DNA from 3 places in the Kitasatospora sp. NPDC056184 genome. Region 2 is predicted to be linked to each of the others. Evidence: riboswitches for the same ligand, from Rfam matches in the RefSeq annotation. Region 2 holds a riboswitch; each other region holds the start of a gene.
The links. Region 2 has a riboswitch for cyclic di-AMP ahead of ACFC0B_RS09255 (NlpC/P60 family protein). Riboswitches for the same ligand answer to the same signal wherever they lie in the genome.

Region 1: linked by a shared signal. The riboswitch ahead of ACFC0B_RS26120 (peptidoglycan DD-metalloendopeptidase family protein) and the one ahead of ACFC0B_RS09255 (NlpC/P60 family protein) in region 2 are both predicted to bind cyclic di-AMP.
Region 3: linked by a shared signal. The riboswitch ahead of ACFC0B_RS31030 (transglycosylase family protein) and the one ahead of ACFC0B_RS09255 (NlpC/P60 family protein) in region 2 are both predicted to bind cyclic di-AMP.

What each region holds. Positions count from the first base shown of each region.
Region 1 covers NZ_JBHJUI010000014.1:36,248-42,374, reverse strand. Annotated here, with positions in the region: gene ACFC0B_RS26130 (DUF2470 domain-containing protein) at 1-555, shown strand, start outside; gene ACFC0B_RS26125 (APC family permease) at 578-2,152, opposite strand; gene ACFC0B_RS26120 (peptidoglycan DD-metalloendopeptidase family protein) at 2,531-3,553, opposite strand; cyclic di-AMP (ydaO/yuaA leader) riboswitch at 3,556-3,723, opposite strand; gene ACFC0B_RS26115 (MFS transporter) at 3,934-5,580, shown strand; gene purB (adenylosuccinate lyase) at 5,597-6,127, opposite strand, start outside.
Region 2 covers NZ_JBHJUI010000003.1:343,962-350,088, forward strand. Annotated here, with positions in the region: gene ACFC0B_RS09245 (hypothetical protein) at 1-12, opposite strand, end outside; gene ACFC0B_RS09250 (NlpC/P60 family protein) at 150-1,214, opposite strand; gene ACFC0B_RS09255 (NlpC/P60 family protein) at 1,465-2,622, opposite strand; cyclic di-AMP (ydaO/yuaA leader) riboswitch at 2,633-2,796, opposite strand; gene ACFC0B_RS09260 (NlpC/P60 family protein) at 3,132-4,175, opposite strand; gene ACFC0B_RS09265 (NYN domain-containing protein) at 4,386-5,723, opposite strand; gene ACFC0B_RS09270 (hypothetical protein) at 6,034-6,127, opposite strand, start outside.
Region 3 covers NZ_JBHJUI010000020.1:125,331-131,457, forward strand. Annotated here, with positions in the region: gene ACFC0B_RS31015 (DUF501 domain-containing protein) at 1-300, opposite strand, end outside; gene ACFC0B_RS31020 (septum formation initiator family protein) at 272-781, opposite strand; gene eno (phosphopyruvate hydratase) at 932-2,218, opposite strand; gene ACFC0B_RS31030 (transglycosylase family protein) at 2,462-3,394, opposite strand; cyclic di-AMP (ydaO/yuaA leader) riboswitch at 3,400-3,548, opposite strand; gene ACFC0B_RS31035 (cytochrome P450) at 3,780-5,066, opposite strand; gene ACFC0B_RS31040 (SDR family NAD(P)-dependent oxidoreductase) at 5,264-5,689, shown strand; gene ACFC0B_RS31045 (MazG family protein) at 5,767-6,127, opposite strand, start outside.

The DNA.
Region 1 (6,127 bases), on a different contig from region 2:
CCGCTCGACGCCCCGCTGACCGTCGCCGCCGCCCGCGAGCAGGACGGCCTCGCCGTCGTGCTCGACCTCACCGACATCGCCCCGGTGGCCGTCCGCGACCGGGTCCGCGGCCGCCTCACCCTGGCCGGCCGGCTCCACCTCGCCCACCTCGCCGACGACGGCCTCAGCGTCCACCTCCGCCTGGACGTCGCCCACGCGGTGCTCTCCACCCCGTACGGCACCACCGCGATCACCGGCGCCGACCTCGCGGCCGCCGCCCCCGACCCGCTGGCCCGCTACGAGGCCGGCCTGCTCACCCACCTGGCCGACGGCCACCCCGACGCACTCGCCGTGCTCACCCGCCTGATCGACCCGGACCTGCTCGCCGCCCACCCCGCCGTCCGCCCGCTCGCCCTGGACCGGTACGGCCTGGTGCTCCGTCTGGACCACCCGCACGGCCACCGCGACGTCCGCCTGGTCTTCCCCGAACCGGCCCGCGACGCCGACGAGTTCGGCCACCGGGTGCACCAGCTGGTGGCCGCCGCCGAGCAGGTGCTGCCCGCCCGCCACCGCTGAGGCACCGGCGGCCGACACGCCGTCAGGCCTGCACCGGGGCGGCGTCGTCGGAGCGCTCCACCGCGTCCTCCAGGACGATCCGCCCCATCCGGGCGTACCGCTCCGGCCGGCGGGCGCGCATCCACAGGGCCAGCCCGGTCCCGCCCAGGAAGGTGCCGATCACCAGGTACGGGATCAGCCGGAAGAGCAGCTTGCCGGCGGCCGCCCCGGCGGCGGCGCCCCTGTTGACCACCAGCAGGGCCACCACCCCCGCCATCGCCACGCCGCCGACCAGCGGCGCGACCAGCGTCCGGAACCAGTGCCGGGTCTCCGGGTGCCGCCCCTGCACGTGGAACCACCCGACCACCGCGAACGAGCAGAGCGTCTGCACGATCAGGATCGCCATCGTCCCCAGCAGCGCCAGCAGCGTGTAGAGGTGCGCGTACGGGTCCATCCCGGCTGCCAGGAACCCGGCCACCAGCGCCGCCGCGACCACCGACTGGACCAGCGAGGCGACGTGCGGCGAGCCGTGCCGCGGATGGGTGCGTCCGAGCGCGGGGTGGAGGAAGCCCTCGCGCCCGATCGCGTACAGGTACCGGGCCGCGCACTGGTGGAAGGCCATCGCGCAGGCGAAGGAACCGCTCACCACCAGCCACTGGAACACCGTGACCGCCCAGCCGCCGAGGTGTGCGCCGAGCGGGTCGAAGAAGAGGCTGTTGCCGTCCTTGCCCGGGACCAGGCCCTCGGCGACGTCGACCGCGCGCCGCACGCCGTTGCCGGAGACGATCATCCAGGAGACGAAGACGTAGAACACCCCGACCCCGACCACCGCGATCAGCGTCGCCCTCGGCACGACCCGCTTCGGGTCCCGGGACTCCTCGCCGTACATCGCCGTGGACTCGAAGCCGACCCAGGAGCAGAACGCGAAGAACATCCCCAGCCCGGCACCGCCCGTCCCCGTCCCGGCCACGCCGCGGAAGGCGTTCAGCGGATCGAGCGACTCCCCGGCGATCCCGTCCGGCCCGCCACCGGTGAACAGCACCGCCAGCGCGACCGCGCCCAGCACGGCGACCTCCAGCACCAGCGCCACCCCGAGCACCCGCGCGGTCAGGTGCAGGTCGAACCAGGCCGTCACCGCGATCACCAGCAGCCCGAGCGCCGCGTACCAGCCCCAGGGCAGTTCCACCCCCGACCGCGCCGCGACCAGCCCGCGCAGCGCGTACGCAAAGAAGCCGATCACCGCCGCCTCGAAGACGATGTAGGCGAGCAGGGCCAGCAGCCCCGAGGCCATCCCGAGCACCCGGCCCAGCCCGTGCGAGATGTAGCCGTAGAAGGCCCCGGCCGCGGTGAGGTGACGGGCCATCGCCACGTAGCCGACCGAGAAGACGGTGAGCACCAGGGTCGCGAAGACGTACGCGGCGGGCGCGCCGGCACCGTTGCCCTGGCCGATGACGATCGGGAGGTTGCCGGTCATCGCGGTGATCGGCGCCGCCGTGGCGACCGCCATGAACACCACGCCCGGCAGCCCGACCGAGCCCGCCTTCAGCCGGTCCACCCCCACCCCCGCCCCCGGCCGCCGCCCCGCGTCCTCGACCGCGTCCCCGCGCTGGATGGCCATCCGGCCCCCTTCACCCGCCGTGACTGTGCCGCCCGCCGGTCCGGTCGGGCGGTGACTGCCCGACAGCATCGGGGGCGCGGCGAAGGGGCCGCAACGAGGGGTGATCCGGCATCACCACCGCCGGGTTGACGCCGTGTTCGACCAGGACCCGCCCCGTTCGAGGAGGCTCGGCGAACGGGTGAACGGGTGAACGACGGCAGCCGGCCCGGCTCGCGAGGGAGGTCTCGCGAGCCGGGCCGGCCGGACGGGCGTGTCCCGCGCCCGTCGATCCACTGGAGGTACGGCGATCACCCGGTCGAGCGGTCACCCGACATGACCATTCCGGGGGAGTCGTTTCGCCCCGCACCCAGCGGTGGTGGAGAGGATCCGACCGGAGGGTCAGATCGCGACGCCGTGCGCCCGCAGGTAGGCGATCGGGTCGATGTCCGAGCCGTACTCCGAGCCGGTGCGGACCTCGAAGTGCAGGTGCGGGCCGGTCACGTTGCCGGTGGCACCGGAGAGGCCGATCTGCTGGCCGGCGGTGACGGCCTGGCCGACCTTGACGCCGATCGAGGACAGGTGCGCGTACTGGGCGTACTTGCCGTCGGCGAGCTTGATCTCGACCTCGTTGCCGTAGGCGCCGCCGTTGCCGGCCTTCACCACGGTGCCGTTCGCGATGGCGCGCAGCGGGGTGCCGGTGGCCGCGACGAAGTCGGCGCCGGTGTGGTGGCCGGAGGACCACATCGAGCCGGCCACGCCGTAGGCGGTGCCGAGCTTCGGGTTGGCCAGCGGGGCGACGTAGCCGGAGGTGGCGGCGACGACCGGGGTCGCGGTCACCGGGGCGACGACGGGCTGGACGGCGGGCTTGACGGCCGGGGCGGCCGGCTTGGTCGCCGGAGCGGCGGGCTTGGCGGCCGGAGCAGCCGGCTTCGCGGCCGGGGCGGCCGACTTGGTGGCGGGCGCGGCGGGCTTCGCGGCGGGCGCGGCCGGCTTGGCGGCCGGAGCGGCCGGGGCGGCCTTGGTGCCGAGCGCGAGCTGCTGGCCCGGGAAGATCAGGTTCGGGTTGGCGCCGACGACCGAGCGATTGTGCTCGTACAGCGCCTGCCAGCCGCCCTCGACGTTCTTCGCGGTGGCGATCTTCGACAGGGTGTCCCCGCCGACGACCTTGTAGCTCTCCTCGGCCGGGGCGGCCGGAGCGGCGGCCGGCGCGGACTGCGCGGCCGGGGCGGCCGGAGCGGCGGCCGGCGCGGACTGCGCGGCCGGGGCGGCGGCCGGAGCGGCGGCCTTCGCGGCGGGGACCTCGTGGGCCTGGGCGGTGACGGTGGTCACCAGCGGGAGGGCGAAGGCGGCACCGGTGACAGCGGTGGCGATGCCGATGCGGGCGGCGCGGGGCAGGGCGATACGACGAGCCTGTGCGGGCATGGAAATGTCCTCTCCGACGCCTGCGAGGTGAGCTGTCGGGTTCGGGCTGGAGTTGCCCGGCCGCGCACAATGGCGGCTTCACCCCAAGCCGGACCGCGGGAAATTCCGGGTCCGGCGACTTACCTGTGGGTCCCCCGCTCCTGCCGTACAGAGTTCGTTGCGTACCACCGGGCAGCGGCAGGACTAGGCGTTCCACCCGGTGGCCACCCGGGCTGACGCCGGGCGGTCGCTGAACTAAAACCCATCCGTTCGGGTGAAGCAATGTCGATCTCCGCGCCCCGGGACCAAAGTCCGCAATGCCGTGACGCTCCGCAGGAAAGCCATGCACAGTACGTGCACAATCCATTGACGGTGCGCACGTGATCCGCAACCCTGCGCCGATGTCGGAATCAGTACGCACACGATCACTCACGGAACGGGCATCCTCCGACACACCCCCGGTGACCCTTGTCACGTGGGCCCCACCGGGCTCACCATGGGCCGTGGCCACCTCCGAGGCCGGCACCCTGCGGTTGGGCACCGCGCAGGGTCGCTGGGTACTTCTGGCGACGGTGCTCGGCTCCAGCATGGCGATGCTCGACGGAACCGTCGTGAACGTCGCGCTGCCCCGGATCGGCGCCGACCTCGGCGCCCAACTCGACGCCCTGCAATGGACGCTCAACGCGTATCTGCTCACCCTGGCGGGCCTGATCCTGCTCGGCGGCGCGCTCGGCGACCGGTACGGCCGGCGCCGGGTCTTCCTGCTCGGCGTGGTCTGGTTCGCCGCCGCCTCCGCGGCCTGCGCCGCCGCGCCCACCATCGAGGTGCTGATCCTCGCGCGCGCCGTGCAGGGCGTCGGCGGCGCGCTGCTCACCCCCGGCTCGCTGGCGATGCTCCAGGCGGTCTTCCACCCGGACGACCGCTCGGCGGCCGTCGGCCTCTGGTCGGGGTTCGGCGGCGTGTCGGCGGCGGTCGGCCCGCTGCTCGGCGGCTGGCTGGTGGACGGGCCCGGCTGGCGCTGGATCTTCCTGCTGAACCTGCCGCTGGCGGCGCTGGTGGTGGCGGTGTCGGCCCGGCACGTGCCGGAGAGCCGGGACGAGTCCGCGACCGGCCGCTTCGACGTGCTGGGCGCGGTGCTGGCCGCCCTGGCGCTGGGCGCCGTCACCTACGCGCTGACCGCCGCCGGGAAGGGCGTGTCCGCCGCGGTCTGGGTCACCGGGGTCGCGGGCCTGCTGCTCGGCGCCGCCTTCATCGCGGTCGAGCGCCGCACCCCGGAGCCGATGCTGCCGCTCGGCCTCTTCTCCTCCCGGCTGTTCACCGCCGTGAACCTGGTCACCCTCGCCGTCTACGCGGCCTTCAGCGGCGTCTTCTTCCTCCTGGTCGTGCAACTGCAGATCGTCTCCGGCTTCTCCCCGCTGGTCTCCGGGCTGGCCCTGGTGCCGATCACCGTGATCATGCTGGTGCTGTCCGCCCGGGCCGGCCGGCTGGGCAAGCGGATCGGCCCCCGGCTGCCGCTCACCGTCGGGCCGGTGCTCTGCGCGGTGGGCGTGCTGCTGATGCTGCGGATCGGGCCCGGCGCCTCGTACTGGACGGACGTGCTGCCCGCGGTGGCGGTGATGGGCTTCGGCATGGTGCTGCTGGTGGCACCGCTGACCGCCACCGTGCTGGCGGCGGTGGACGTGCGGCACGCGGGCATCGCCAGCGGGGTCAACAACGCCGCGGCCCGGGCGGCCGGCCTGCTGGCGGTCGCCGCGCTGCCCTCGCTGGCCGGCCTGAGCGGGGACGCCTACCGGGTGCCGGACGCGGTCGACTCCGCCTTCCGCACCGCGATGCTGATCTGCGCCGGGCTGCTCGTGGCCGGCGGGGTGACCGCGCTGGTCGCCGTCCACGGCAATGTGCTGGCCCCGGAGGACGAGCACCCGGTGGCCGAGCCGGACTGCCGCTACACCTGCCCCACCAACGGCCCGCCGCTCGACCCCGGCCACCCCGCCGCCGTCCCGGCGGAGCACGGCGAGGGCCCCGCCGCCTCCTCGGCGACGGGGCCCTGAGAAGCCCGGCGGTCCGTCAGAGGATGTCGCCCGGCGCGTACTTGGCGGCCTCCGGGTACGCGGCCGCGACGGCCTCGACCTGGCGGACGACCTCGGCGACCTGCGCGCCGGCGGCACCGGTGAAGGACAGCCTGTCGGCCAGCAGCGCGTCCAGCGCGGCCCGGTCCAGCGGGATCCGGTCGTCGCCGGCCAGCCGGTCCAGCAGCTCGTTCTCCCGGGCGCCGGCCCGCATCGCGAGCGCGGAGGCGACGGCGTGCTCCTTGATGACCTCGTGCCCGGTCTCCCGGCCGACGCCCGCGCGCACCGCGCCCATCAGCACCTTGGTGGTGGCCAGGAACGGCAGGTAGCGGTCCAGCTCGGCCTCGATCACGGCCGGGAAGGCGCCGAACTCGTCGAGGACGGTCAGGAAGGTCTCCAGCAGGCCGTCGAAGGCGAAGAAGGCGTCCGGCAGCGCGACCCGGCGGACCACGGAGCAGGAGACGTCGCCCTCGTTCCACTGGTCGCCGGCCAGCTCGCCGGTCATCGACGCGTAGCCGCGCAGGATCAC
Region 2 (6,127 bases):
CAGCGCCAGCACGGCGGCGTGCTCGTCCGAGGCCGCGGCGGCGGGGCGCGCCGGGGCGGCCCCGGGCAGCGACAGCTGGGCCAGCCCGCCGGCCGCGAGCAGCAGGGCGGTGCGCCGGGACGGGCGCCGGCCGGCGGTATCCGGGCGGCTCAGAGCCGGATCACCCCCGCGACGGGCATCGTGGTGACGCTCTCGTAGCGGACCTTGGCGCCCGGGTAGGGGGCGTGCACGATCACCCCGCCGCCGGCGTACATCCCGACGTGGTGCATGTCCCGGTAGAAGATCACCAGGTCTCCCGGCCGCGCTTCGGAGAGGCTGACCCGCTGCCCGGCGTACGCCTGGGCCTGCGAGGTGCGCGGCAGGGTCACTCCGGCCTGCCGCCAGCTCCAGTACATCAGACCGGAGCAGTCGAACGCCTTGGGCCCGGTCGATCCGTACACGTAGGGCGAGCCGATCATCCGCACCGCGGCGGCCAGCGCGGCGGCGCCGCGTTCGGAGGCGGGCGGGGTGCTGCCGAAGTCCAGCCGGTCGGTGCCTCGGGTGGCGCGCTGCTCCGCGTCGCGGGCGTCCTGGGCGGCGAGCCGGGCGCGCTCGGCGGTGCCGAGGCTGTTGAGCAGCCGCTGCGCCGTGGCGAGCCGCTGCTGGATCTGCTGCTTGCTCTCGGCCAGCGCCTTGCGGATCTGCTCCAGCTCGGCGAGCTTGGCGGTGGCCTCGGCCCGGCGCTGGTCGAGCGCCCGCTGACGGCCCAGCAGCTCGCGCAGGGTCTCGTTCTGCCGCTCGGCGGCCTGGTCGAGGGTGCGGGCCCGGGAGAGGTAGCCCTCCGGGTCGGTGGAGAGCATCAGCTGGACGGTCCGGGTCATCCCGCCGCCCCGGTACTCGGCGCCGGCCACGGTGGCGAGGTCCCCGCGCAGCCGGTTGAGCTCGTCCTGGGCGAGGACGATCTGCTGCTGGAGCGTGCCGGTCTCGTGCTGGAGCCGCCGCTGGGTCTCCTGGGCGGCGTTGAACCGCTCGGAGGCCTGCTCGGCCTCGTCGTAGAGCTGCTCCACCTGCGCCTTGACGTCCTTGCGGTCGGCCGGGGCGTCCGGCGCGCCGGGAACGGCCCGGGCGCTGCCGCAGGTCGCCACGCCCAGCGCGGTGGTGGCCGCCGCGGTGAGCACCAGCGCCCGGGCGAGCGTCTGCGCACCTGACAGCGGGGAACGGCGGTGCACGGCCATGCGACCTCGGCTCCGATCCTGGGCCGGCCCGCCACCGCACCGGGGCGGGCGGCTGTCGAAAGCGGGCGTCCGCTGGCAGACGTTAGCGAGTCCGGGCAACCGATTCCAAACCCCTCCGAACCCGAATATTCGGACACCTGTCGGACATCAGATCGGTTCGCGGACCGAGCGCCCCGGCGGCCCCGGGGAAAGCCGCAGGCCCGGCCCCCCGCGCGGGGGACCGGGCCTGACGGAACCTGCCGACCGTCGGTCAGAGGCGCACGATGGTGTTGACCGGCATGTTGGAGGCCGACTCGTAGCGGACCGACGCGCCCGGCTTCGGGGCGTGGATGACCTGGCCGCCGCCCACGTAGATGCCCACGTGGTGGCGGTCGCCGTAGAAGATCACCAGGTCGCCGGGCTGGGCCTTGGAGATGTCCGAGCCGATCTGGGTGCCGGCGTTGGCCTGCGCCTGCGAGGTGCGCGGCAGCGACACGCCCGCCTGGGCGTACGCCCAGCCGGTGAGGCCCGAGCAGTCGAAGGAGTTCGGGCCGGTGGCGCCGTAGACGTACGGCGAGCCGAGCTTGCTCTCGGCGGCGGCGATCGCCGCGGCGGCGCGCGAGCCGTTGGCGGCGGGCGCGGCCGGCTTGGCGGCCTCAGCGGCCGGGGCCGAGGAGGCCGACGACGGCGCGCTCAGGTTGCTGCGGTTGGTGTCGCGGGAGGCGCGCTCGGCCTCGGCCTTGGCCTTGGCGGCCTCGGCCTTGGCGGCGTCCGCCTTCGCCTTGGCCTCGGCGGCAGCCTTCTCCTCGGCCGCGCGGATGGCCTGGCGCTCCTGCTCGGTGAGCGTGTTGAGGAGGTCCTGGGCCTTCTGCAGCTTGCCCTGGACGTCTTCCTTGGAGCTCTTCAGCTGCTGGGTGGTGGACTCCAGCTCGGCGAGCTTGGCCTGGGTCTCGGTGCGGTCCTGGTCCAGCCTGCGCTGCTGCTCCTGGAGCTCCTTCAGCGCGCCGGACTGGGTGGAGCCGGCCTGGTTCAGGGCGTCGGCCTGGCTGAGGAAGTTGTCCGGGCTGGCGGAGAGCATCAGCTGGACGGTCTGCGATATGCCGCCCGTGCGGTACTGCTCGCCGGCGATCTCGGCGAGGCCGCCCTGCGCCTCCGTCACCGAAGCCTGCTGACGGGCCACCTTGTCCTGCAGCTCGGCGACCTGCTTCTGCAGCTCCTGCTGCTTGGCCTGGGCGCCGTTGTACTTCTCGGTGGCGACCTCGGCCTGCTCGTTGAGCTGGTCGACCTGCTCCTTGACCTGGTCCTTGGTCGGTGCCGGGTCGGCGTGGGCGCCGGACTGCGCGGAGAGGGCGACGGCAGCGGCGGCGACACCGGTCAGGATCGAGACACGGGTGCGGCCGGCGGGCTTGGGACGACGATGGGACGCCACGAAGGCGGACTCCTTCTTCCTCATCCGCCTACCGGGTGAGCTGACGGGTTCGGGCGGAAGCGTGCCCTACGACGCCTCACCCGCCGCTCGCGCGGCCGGCCTGGCGCCGATTCACCCCGGAGGAACGTGGTTCCCCGGCTCCGTTCCACAGCGGACCCCCGACGACTGGGTCCTCACTCGGACGGGCCACTCGTGGCCCCGCCCCGCTGCTTCGCGAACTCGGCGGCGAACCCCGCCGCCACCCAGGCTGGGTGATCGACTGTGCGTGGTTCGAGGCACGACCCTAGTAACAGATCCGTGATCCGTTCAAATCCTTGTCAGAAAAAAGTCGGAAGAATACCCAAGTTCTTTTGTGAATATGACTGAGTGTGATCGCAGCCCCACGTCGGGCTGATCATTCTCCGTCAGGTGGCCGAACCCCGCCGGAAACGCCCCGCGCCACCCCCGTCCGGGAGTGGCGCTGATCACAGGGGCCTCGACGGCCCCCTCGGGCGTGTCGTGCCGGTCCGTCAGACCCGGCGGATCGTGTTGATCTTCATGGCGTCGGCCTTCATCACCTTCACCACGTCACCGGTGCGCGGCGCGTGGACCACCATGCCGTTGCCGATGTACATGCCGACGTGGCTGCGGTCGTCGCGGTAGATGATCAGGTCGCCCGGCTGGGCCTCGGCCAGCGACGGCACCCGGGTGCCGTAGTTGCCCTGCGCCTGCGAGGTGCGCGGCAGCGAGACGCCGGCCTTCCCGTAGGCCCAGACCATCAGGCCGGAGCAGTCGAAGGTGCTCGGGCCGGTGTCGCCCCAGCCGTAGGGCGAGCCCTGCTTGCTCATCGCGTTGGCGACCGCCGCGCCGGCCATGCCGCTCGCCTGCGGCAGGCTGCCCAGGTCGGTGCGCTCGCTGCCGCGCGAGGCGCGGTCGGCCTGCTGCTGAGCCGCCTTCAGGGCGGCCCGGTCGGCGGCGCTGAGCGAGTTCAGCAGCTCCTGGGCCTCCCGGAGCTTCTTGTTGACCTCGGCCTTGGTCTGGTTCAGGTCCTTGGTGGTGCTGTCCAGCGAGGCCAGCACGGCGGCCGCCTCGACCTTCTGCTGGTCGAGCCGGCGCTGCTGGTCCTGCAGGCCCTTGAGCGCCTCGGCCTGGCTGGAGCTGGCCTGCTGCACGCTGGAGGCCTTGTCCAGGTAGCCGGACGGGTCGGAGGTGAGCATCAGCTGGACGGACGGGTCGATGCCGCCGGTGCGGTACTGCTCGCCCGCCACCTCGGCCAGCCCGGCCTGAAGCTGGGTCATCTGCTCCTGGCCGCGGGCGACCTGGTCCTGGAGCTGGTCCGCCTGCTTGCGCAGCTGGTCGGCACGCTCCTTGGCGCCGTTGTACTTCTCGGTGGCCTGCTCGGCCTCTTCCTGCAGCTGGTCGATCTGCGCCTTGACGTCGTCCTTCTTCGGCGACGGGCTGGGCGCGGCGTGGGCGGCGACCTGGGCGGAGAGAGCGACCGCGGTCGCAGCGGCAGCGGTGAGCACGGAGACCCGCGCGCGGCTCGGCTGCTTGGGACGGCGGTGGGAGGCCAAGGGACCGGCTCCTTCTTCCAATGGCCTCACCCGAACGGGTGAGAATCCGGAAAATAGGTTTGACGCCAGACCCTAGTGAAGATCCACGTTTCGCGCCACTCCCCCGATCGCGTGAACCCCGACCGCCCACCTGACTTCACAGAACTCCCACAACATCGCAATCCAGGCGCTGACCAGCCGTCATGCCGGCCGGCCGGCGCCCGGGAGGGGTTACGGGCGGGCCAGCCGGTTCAGCAACAGCACCGACGCGACGGGGCGCGCGCCGGCCTTCCGCACGCCCTCCGCGACCTCCCGGTCGGTGGAGACCACCACCACCGGGCGCCCCTGCGGCTCGGCCCGCACCAGCCGGCGGATCAGCTCGTCCGCCGTCTCCCCGGTCCGGCTGAACCGCACCCGCACCCCGCGCGGCGGCGCCATGATCACCGGCACGTCCAGGTCCTGGCCGTCGAACACACAGGTGACCTCCGCCTGGGTGCGCTGCGCCAGCATGGCCAGCCCGCCCAGCAGCCGGATCCGCTGCTGCTCCAGCGGCAGCGTCGGATAGCCGGTCTTGGTCACGTTGTAGCCGTCCACCACCAGATGGACCTGCGGGATCGCCAGCAGCTGGTCCAGCAGCGCCGGATCGTCCTCGGCCAGACCCCTCCGCGCCACGTCGTGCGGCGAGGCCGAGCCCGGCTCCACCGCCTCCACCAGGTCCGCCGGACGGATCTGGGAGACCGGCAGCGCCAGCTCCCGCTGCAGCCCCTGCGCCGACTGCAGCACGGTGTCCAGCAGCAGCCGCAGCCGCATGTCCTCGACGCTGCGCCCCTCGCGGGCCGACCGGCGGCCCTGCTCGGCGGCGTTCTCCAGCTCGGTGACCCGGTGCCGCAGCCGGCGCGCCTCGCTCTCCGCCGTGCTCCGCTCGGCCGCCGCCTGCGCCCTGGCCGCCTCCAGCTCGGCGGCCACCTTGCGGGTCTCGGCCTGCGCCCGGCGGGTGTCGCTCTCCAGCGACCGCAGCCTGCGGCGCAGCGAGTCCGCCTCCCGGCGGACGTCCTCCGACTCGGCCCGCTGCCGCTCCAGGTCGGAGCGCGCCGCGGAGCGCACCTCGGCCAGCTCGGCCTGCAGCTTCTCCACCAGCCGGGCCGCCTCGGCCGCCGCGCCCTCGGCGCCCGCCCGCTCGGCCTCCTCGCCGGCCTCGGTGACCAGCCGGCTCCACCCGGCGGAGCGCACCAGATAGGCGGCGGCCGCCACGTCCATCGGGTCGGCGGCGCCCGGCACGGTGCCCGACTCCAGCGCCCTGACCAGGTCCGGCTGGCCCAGCCGCAGCCGCTCCGCTATCCGCGACCGGAAGGCCGGCTCGGCCTCCAGCGCCGCCGCCAGCGCGGTCGCCGCGTACTTGGCCCGGCGCGCGGGGGTGAACTTGGCGTACTGGCGCAGCGACTGGGGCAGCTCCGCGAGCGGCAGCCCGCCGAGCGCGTCGGAGGCGAGCCCCACCACGCGCCGGCGCACGCCCTCGGGCAGCGGCCGGTCCAGCACCTCGGCGCCACCGGCCCCGTCGGCGCCCCGCACCGATCCGTCGACGGCTGCCGCCGGCTCGTCACCGCCGCCGGACTCCTCCCCCGCGGCCGCCTCGGCCGGGGTGCCGCTGCCGGAGGGGGCGGCCCCTGCCGCGTCCGGCGCCTGCGCGTCCACAGCGGGCTGCGGCCCCTGCGGCCCCGCGGGCTCCCTCGCTGCGTCCACCACGTCCTCGGCTCCGATCCTGGTCCAGCGGAGTACGGCCCCCGGCCGCCACCCCCGTCACACTCCGCGCGTTTCTCTCTGCATTGTCCCGTGCGGCGGCCGGCCGTGCCCTGCACCGCCCGCCGCACGCGTCAGGCGGTCAGGCCTGCTCGGGAGCCTCGGCACCGTCGGCCGCGCCCGGGCGGGCGACCAGCTCGACCTGGTCGACCGCGTTGCACCAGCGGCAGCGCACC
Region 3 (6,127 bases), on a different contig from region 2:
CGCGGCCAGCTCGGGGTCCTCGGCGAGCCGGGCGCTCTGGTCCTTCATCACGCCGTCCGCCTCCAGGGTGCCGATCAGCGAGGCGGCCTTGGGGCAGGTCAGGTAGTAGAGCGTCGGGAACGGCGTGCCGTCCGGCAGCCGGGGGGCCGTCTCCACGACGTCCGGGTTGCCGCACGGGCAGCGGTGGGCCACACCGCGCAGGCCGCGCGGGACCCGGCCGAGCTGTGCGGCGATCGCCGCGACGTCCTCGTCGGAGACGGTGGGGTGGTTCTCAGTGGTCATGGGAGGAGCTGTCTCCAGCGGGGGCGGGGGCGGGTGGTGAGGGAGGGGCGGGCTGCCCCGGGGCGGCGGGGGCCGGGGGCGCGGCGGCCACCGGCGCGGCGGCGGCGTCGACGGAGTCCCAGACGCTGGCGTACCAGGGCCGGGCCGGCTCGGCCGGACCGGCCGCCGGGCCCGCCGCGGGCGGCGGAGCGCCCAGCGCGGACTTCGCCGCGTCCTGGCCCGCCGGGTCCACCGCGATGTACGGGGTCTCCCCCGGCATCGCGTAGTGCAGCCGGGTGCGGGCCTGGGCCTTGACGTACTCCGGGTCCTGCCAGCGGGCCTTCTCCCGGCGCAGCTGCTCGACCTGCTGCCGGGCGTGCTCGGCCCGGGCGCGCTGGGCCGAGATCTCCGAGCGCTGCGAGATGAACTGCCGCGTCGGATAGGCCAGGATCGCCACCAGGGAGCAGAGCACCAGCACGAGGACGGTCGCCCGGCTCGTGAACCGAGGCCGGGCCGCCAAGCCCGGGATCCTCCAGCCTGCCATCTCCGGTGTCCCCTCCTGGTCGCGACGGTGCCCCGCCGTCCACCCTACGGGGTGAACGGCGGGGCACCGGTCAGGCGTGCGCTACCGGGCGTCCGGGCGATACCGGCCGGGCGCCGCCGGTCGGGCTCAGCCCTCGTGCTTGAACCGCGGGAAGGCGCCGCGGCCGGCGTACTCGGCGGCGTCGTCGAGGATCTCCTCGATGCGCAGCAGCTGGTTGTACTTGGCGACGCGCTCGGAGCGGGCCGGGGCGCCGGTCTTGATCTGGCCGCAGTTGGTGGCGACGGCCAGGTCGGCGATGGTGACGTCCTCGGTCTCGCCGGAGCGGTGCGACATCATGCAGCGGTAGCCGTTGCGCTGGGCCAGCTCGACGGCGTCCAGGGTCTCGGTCAGCGAGCCGATCTGGTTGACCTTCACCAGCAGCGCGTTGGCGGTGCCGGTCTCGATGCCGCGGGCCAGGCGGGCCGGGTTGGTGACGAACAGGTCGTCGCCGACCAGCTGGACCTTGTCGCCCAGCTTCTCGGTCATGGCCTTCCAGCCGTCCCAGTCCGACTCGTCCAGCGGGTCCTCGATGGAGACCAGCGGGTAGGCGGCGACCAGGCCGGCGTAGTACTCGATGAGCTCGGCGGCGGTGAGCGCCTTGCCCTCGAACTGGTAGGCGCCGTCCTCGTAGAACTCGGAGGAGGCGACGTCCAGGGCGAGCGCGACGTCCTTGCCCGGCACGTAGCCGGCCTTCTGGATGGCCTCGACGATGAGGTCCAGGGCCTCGCGGTTGGAGTCCAGGTTCGGGGCGAAGCCGCCCTCGTCGCCCAGGCCGGTCGACAGACCGCGCTCCTTCAGCACGCCCTTGAGGGTGTGGTAGACCTCGACGCCCCAGCGGACGGCCTCGGAGAAGGACTCCGCGCCGATCGGGGCGATCATGAACTCCTGGATGTCGACGTTGGAGTCCGCGTGCGAGCCGCCGTTGAGGATGTTCATCATCGGGACCGGCAGGACGTGCGCGTTCGGGCCGCCCAGGTAGCGGAACAGCGGCAGGTCGCTGGCCTCGGAGGCGGCGTGCGCGACGGCCAGCGAGACGCCCAGGATGGCGTTGGCGCCGAGCGAGGACTTGTCCGGGGTGGCGTCCAGGTCGAGCATGGCCTGGTCGATCAGGCGCTGCTCGGTGGCGTCGTAGCCGACCAGCTCGGGGCCGATCTGCTCGATGACGGCCAGGACGGCCTTCTCCACGCCCTTGCCGAAGTAGCGGTTCTTGTCACCGTCGCGGAGCTCCAGCGCCTCGAAGGCACCGGTGGAGGCACCCGACGGGACGGCGGCACGGCCGGTGCTGCCGTCGTCGAGGCCGACCTCGACCTCGACCGTGGGGTTGCCGCGCGAGTCGAGAATCTCACGGGCGACGACGACATCGATGGACGGCACGAGGCATCTCCTAGCGGAAGCAGGTTCGGCCGACGGTGGGGTGCGGTCGGCCGGACGATTGCGGAGTCGTTACGACCAGAGCCTAACCGCACGGGCTGTCCGGGCCACGTCGACCTCGGTTCCGTCTCAGCGTGTGGCCTCGCTACCCACCGGTAGTTCACCTGGTTGCCCGACCGGAGGGGTCCGGATGCGGACGAAGGGGGGCCGATCGGCCCCCCTTCGTCCGTCCGGTCGGAGCGGTCGTCAGCCGAGGGTCAGGACCTGGCCCGGGACGATCAGGTTCGGGTCGGCGCCGACGGTGCCGCGGTTGCCGTCGTAGAGCGCCTGCCAGCCGCCGGAGACGCCCTGGGCGGTGGCGATCCCGGCGAGGGTGTCGCCGGAGCGGACGGTGTAGCCGTGGCCGGCCGACTGCTGCTGCGCGGCGGGGGCGGCCTGGGCGGCCGGCTGGCCGGCGTACTGCTGGTAGACGCTCTGGTGGCTGGTCCAGTACCAGGCGCCGTTGTTCTGGTACCAGAAGACCTTGGCGTCGGCGTCCCAGCCGGCCTTGCCGGAGAAGGCCGGGGACTGCGGGGCCTGCTGCTGGACCTGCTGCTGGGCCTGCGGAGCCTGCTGGGCGCTCTGCGGCGCGTACTGCCGGGCCTGCGGCTTGGCGGCCTGCTGCTGCGGCTGGGCCTGCGGCTTCGGGGCGGCGGCCGGCTTCGGGGCGGCGGGCTTCGGGGTCTGCTGCTGCGGCTGGGCCTGCGGCTTCGGGGCGGCCGGCTCGGCGGCCGCCGCGGTGTCGACCGCCGCCGGGGCGCCGCCCTTGCTCAGGCCGGCCTTCTTGGAGCAGACCGGCCAGGCGCCCGGGCCCTGCGAGGCGAGGACCTTCTCGGCGACCGAGATCTGCTGGGCCTTCGAGGCCTGGTTGGCCTGCGGCGCGTAGGCGGTGCCGCCGTACGCCTTCCAGGTGCTGGAGGTGAACTGGAGGCCGCCGTAGAAGCCGTTGCCGGTGTTGATGCTCCAGTTGCCGCCGGCCTCGCACTGGGCGACCGCGTCCCAGGTGGAGACCGGGGCGGCGGAGGCGCCGGTGGCGCTCAGGATCGGCATCGCCAGTCCGACGCCGGCGACACCGGCGACGGCGATGGCCTTCTCGGCCTGGGTACGGCGACGGTGACGACCGGTTCCAACGAACAGCATGAAGGGGTCCCTCTCCGCACGCCTGCGAGGTGAGCTGTCGGGTTCGGACCGGGAGGTGGCCCGGCCGCGCGGAGGCGGCTTCACCCCTAGCCGTGGGAGACGGCGCAAAACCTGGGTCCCCCGCCCCTGCCCAGGGTTCTGGTCGGTGTCCCGTGTCGCGGCGGGCAGGACTCGGCGTTCCGCGGACGAGGTTCGCAGCTGCGAACTCCACGGAGACTAGACAGATCTTCAGAGCAATCACAAGCTCATATCGCAGATATCACATGGACATCACGTCATGTGATGGATTGCCTACCAACCGAGGAGGTATGTCCGGATTGAGGGTGGTTCAGACCCCCGGTAAACGCGCAACGGAGAGTGCCCGTCAGCGTGTTGTGCCGGTCCGTCAGCCCTCGGAACGGGTGTTCGGAGCCTCCTCGACGGACGCTTTCTCCGGCGTGAATTCCACCGGAAGTTCACGGAGTCCCCGCATGATCAGACCACCGCGCCAGCGCAGGTCCCCGGGGTCCGCGGCGAGCCGCAGGTCCGGCAGCCGGGTCAGCAGGGTGGCCAGCGCGGCCCGTCCCTCCAGCCGCGCCAGCGGCGCGCCGATGCAGTAGTGGATGCCGTGGCCGAACCCCAGGTGCGGATTGTCGGCCCGGGCCAGGTCCAGGGTGTTCTCGGCGGCGAACCGCGCCGGGTCCCGGTCCGCCGCCGCGAGCACCACCAGCACCGGGTCGCCGACCGGGATCCGCACCCCGCCGATGGTCAGCGGGCTGGTCGCGAACCGCCAGGTGGCCAGCTCCACCGGCCCGTCGTAGCGCAGGAGTTCCTCGATCCCGGTCTCCAGCAGCGCGCTCTCGCCGCGCCCGACGGACTCCTGGAGCAGCCGGCGCTGCTCCAGGTGCCGGAACAGGGCGAAGCACCCGTTGCCGATCAGGTTGATGGTGGTTTCGAAGCCGGCGAACAGCAGGATGAAGGCCATCGCCGCCGCCTCGTTCTCGGTCAGGTGCTCGCCGTGGTCGCCGGCCCGGATCAGCCCCGAGATCAGGTCGTCGCCGAGGTCAGCCCGCTTGCGGTGGATCAGCTCCAGCAGGTAGGCGCGGATCTTCTTCACCGCGCGGCCCACGCCGCCGCGCTGCCCGCCGTGGTGGCGGATCATCGCGCCCGCCCAGTCCCGCAGGTCGTCCTGGTCCTCGGCCGGCACCCCGAGCAGGTCGCAGATCGCGTAGATGGGGAGCGGGAACGCGAACTCGTGGATGAGGTCGGCGGAGCCGCGCGCCGCGAAGCCGTCGATCAGCCGGTCGGTCAGCTGCTGCACCCGCGGCTCGAAGGCCGCCACCCGGCGCGGGGTGAACGCCTTGGACACCAGGCGGCGCAGCCGGGTGTGGTCCGGCGGGTCGATGTTCAGCAGATGGGTCATCAGGTCGGCCTGGCGCTCGCCCGGGATGCCGACGCGGCCGGTGCGGTGGGCCTGCTCGCTGTGGTGGACCGGGTTCTTGGAGAGCCGACCGTCCGCCAGCGCCTGCCGGGCGTCCGCGTACCGGGTGACCAGCCAGGCCTCCACCCCGCTCGGCAGGGTGGTCCGGTGCACCGGCTCGTGCTCGCGCAGCCACGCGTACGCGGGGTACGGATCGGCGGCGAACTCCCAGGTGAACAGGGGCGGACGGGCGGCGTCGGGCTGAGCTGGCATGGGTCGACGGTATCCCGGGCGGATCCGGGCCGGCGCACGGCGTGCGCGGCGCCCGGGCGGGTCCGTTCCGCGCGGCAGGCGTGAGCCTGGTCACCTGAGGGGTAATTCCTGTTGCGGGGGGTCGGGACCTGCCTACGATCCTCCGCAAGATGTCCGTGGGCGTCGGTGCGGAGCCGCCCACAGGGAGGAGCAAGGCCATGCGGGTCACCGGTGCGGTCGTCGTGATCGCCGTACTCGACGGCGGGTCGGGGGCGGGCCTCGCCCGCCGGCTCACCGCGGCGGGAGCCGCCGGGATGCTGATCGCCGACCAGCAGGCCGGGGTCGCCGAGGACCTCGCGACCGAACTCGACCGGCCGGGCTGCCGGGTCGTCGGCGTCGGCGGCGACGTCCGCCGCCCCAGCGACGTCGCCGCGCTGGTCGACACCGCCGAGAAGCACCTGGGCCCGATCGACCTGTTCTGCGTGGCCGGGCCGGACGGCGAGCGGATCGTCTCGCTCTCCGACCTGCCCGACCACCTCGACCTGGAGCGGCTCGCCGAACTCGTCGCCCTGGTCGGCGAGGCGATCGGCGAGGTCGTCGTCCCGGCGCGGCGCCGCCCGGTGGAGCACGTCACCGCCGTCTGAGGCGGCGTCCGGGCGGCGTCCGCGTACGGCGATGTCCGCGTGCGGCGGCGTCCGCGTGAGGTGTGGCCGCTCGCCCGCTAGCGGGCGGGCTTCAGGCCCTCCGCGGCGCGCACCGCGTCCCGGTAGTCGCGCGCCGCGGCCCGCAGCGCGGCGTCCACGTCGATCCCGGCGTCGTGCGCGCGCTGCGCCACCGCGAGCAGCAGCCGGCCCGCCGACTCCGCGGTGAGCCCGGCGGGCAGCTCGTACGGCTCGTCCGGCACGCCCGTGAAGGCGGCCCGGCGCACCCGCGACACCAGCTTCGCCGCGTACGCCAGCGAGGGCAGCCCGGCCGGCACGCCGTCCAGCACCGACTCGCGCTCCGACTTCTCGGCCGCCTTGAGCGCCTCCCAGTTGGCCTCCACCTCGGCCGCGCCGTCCGCCTCGGCGTCGCCGAACACG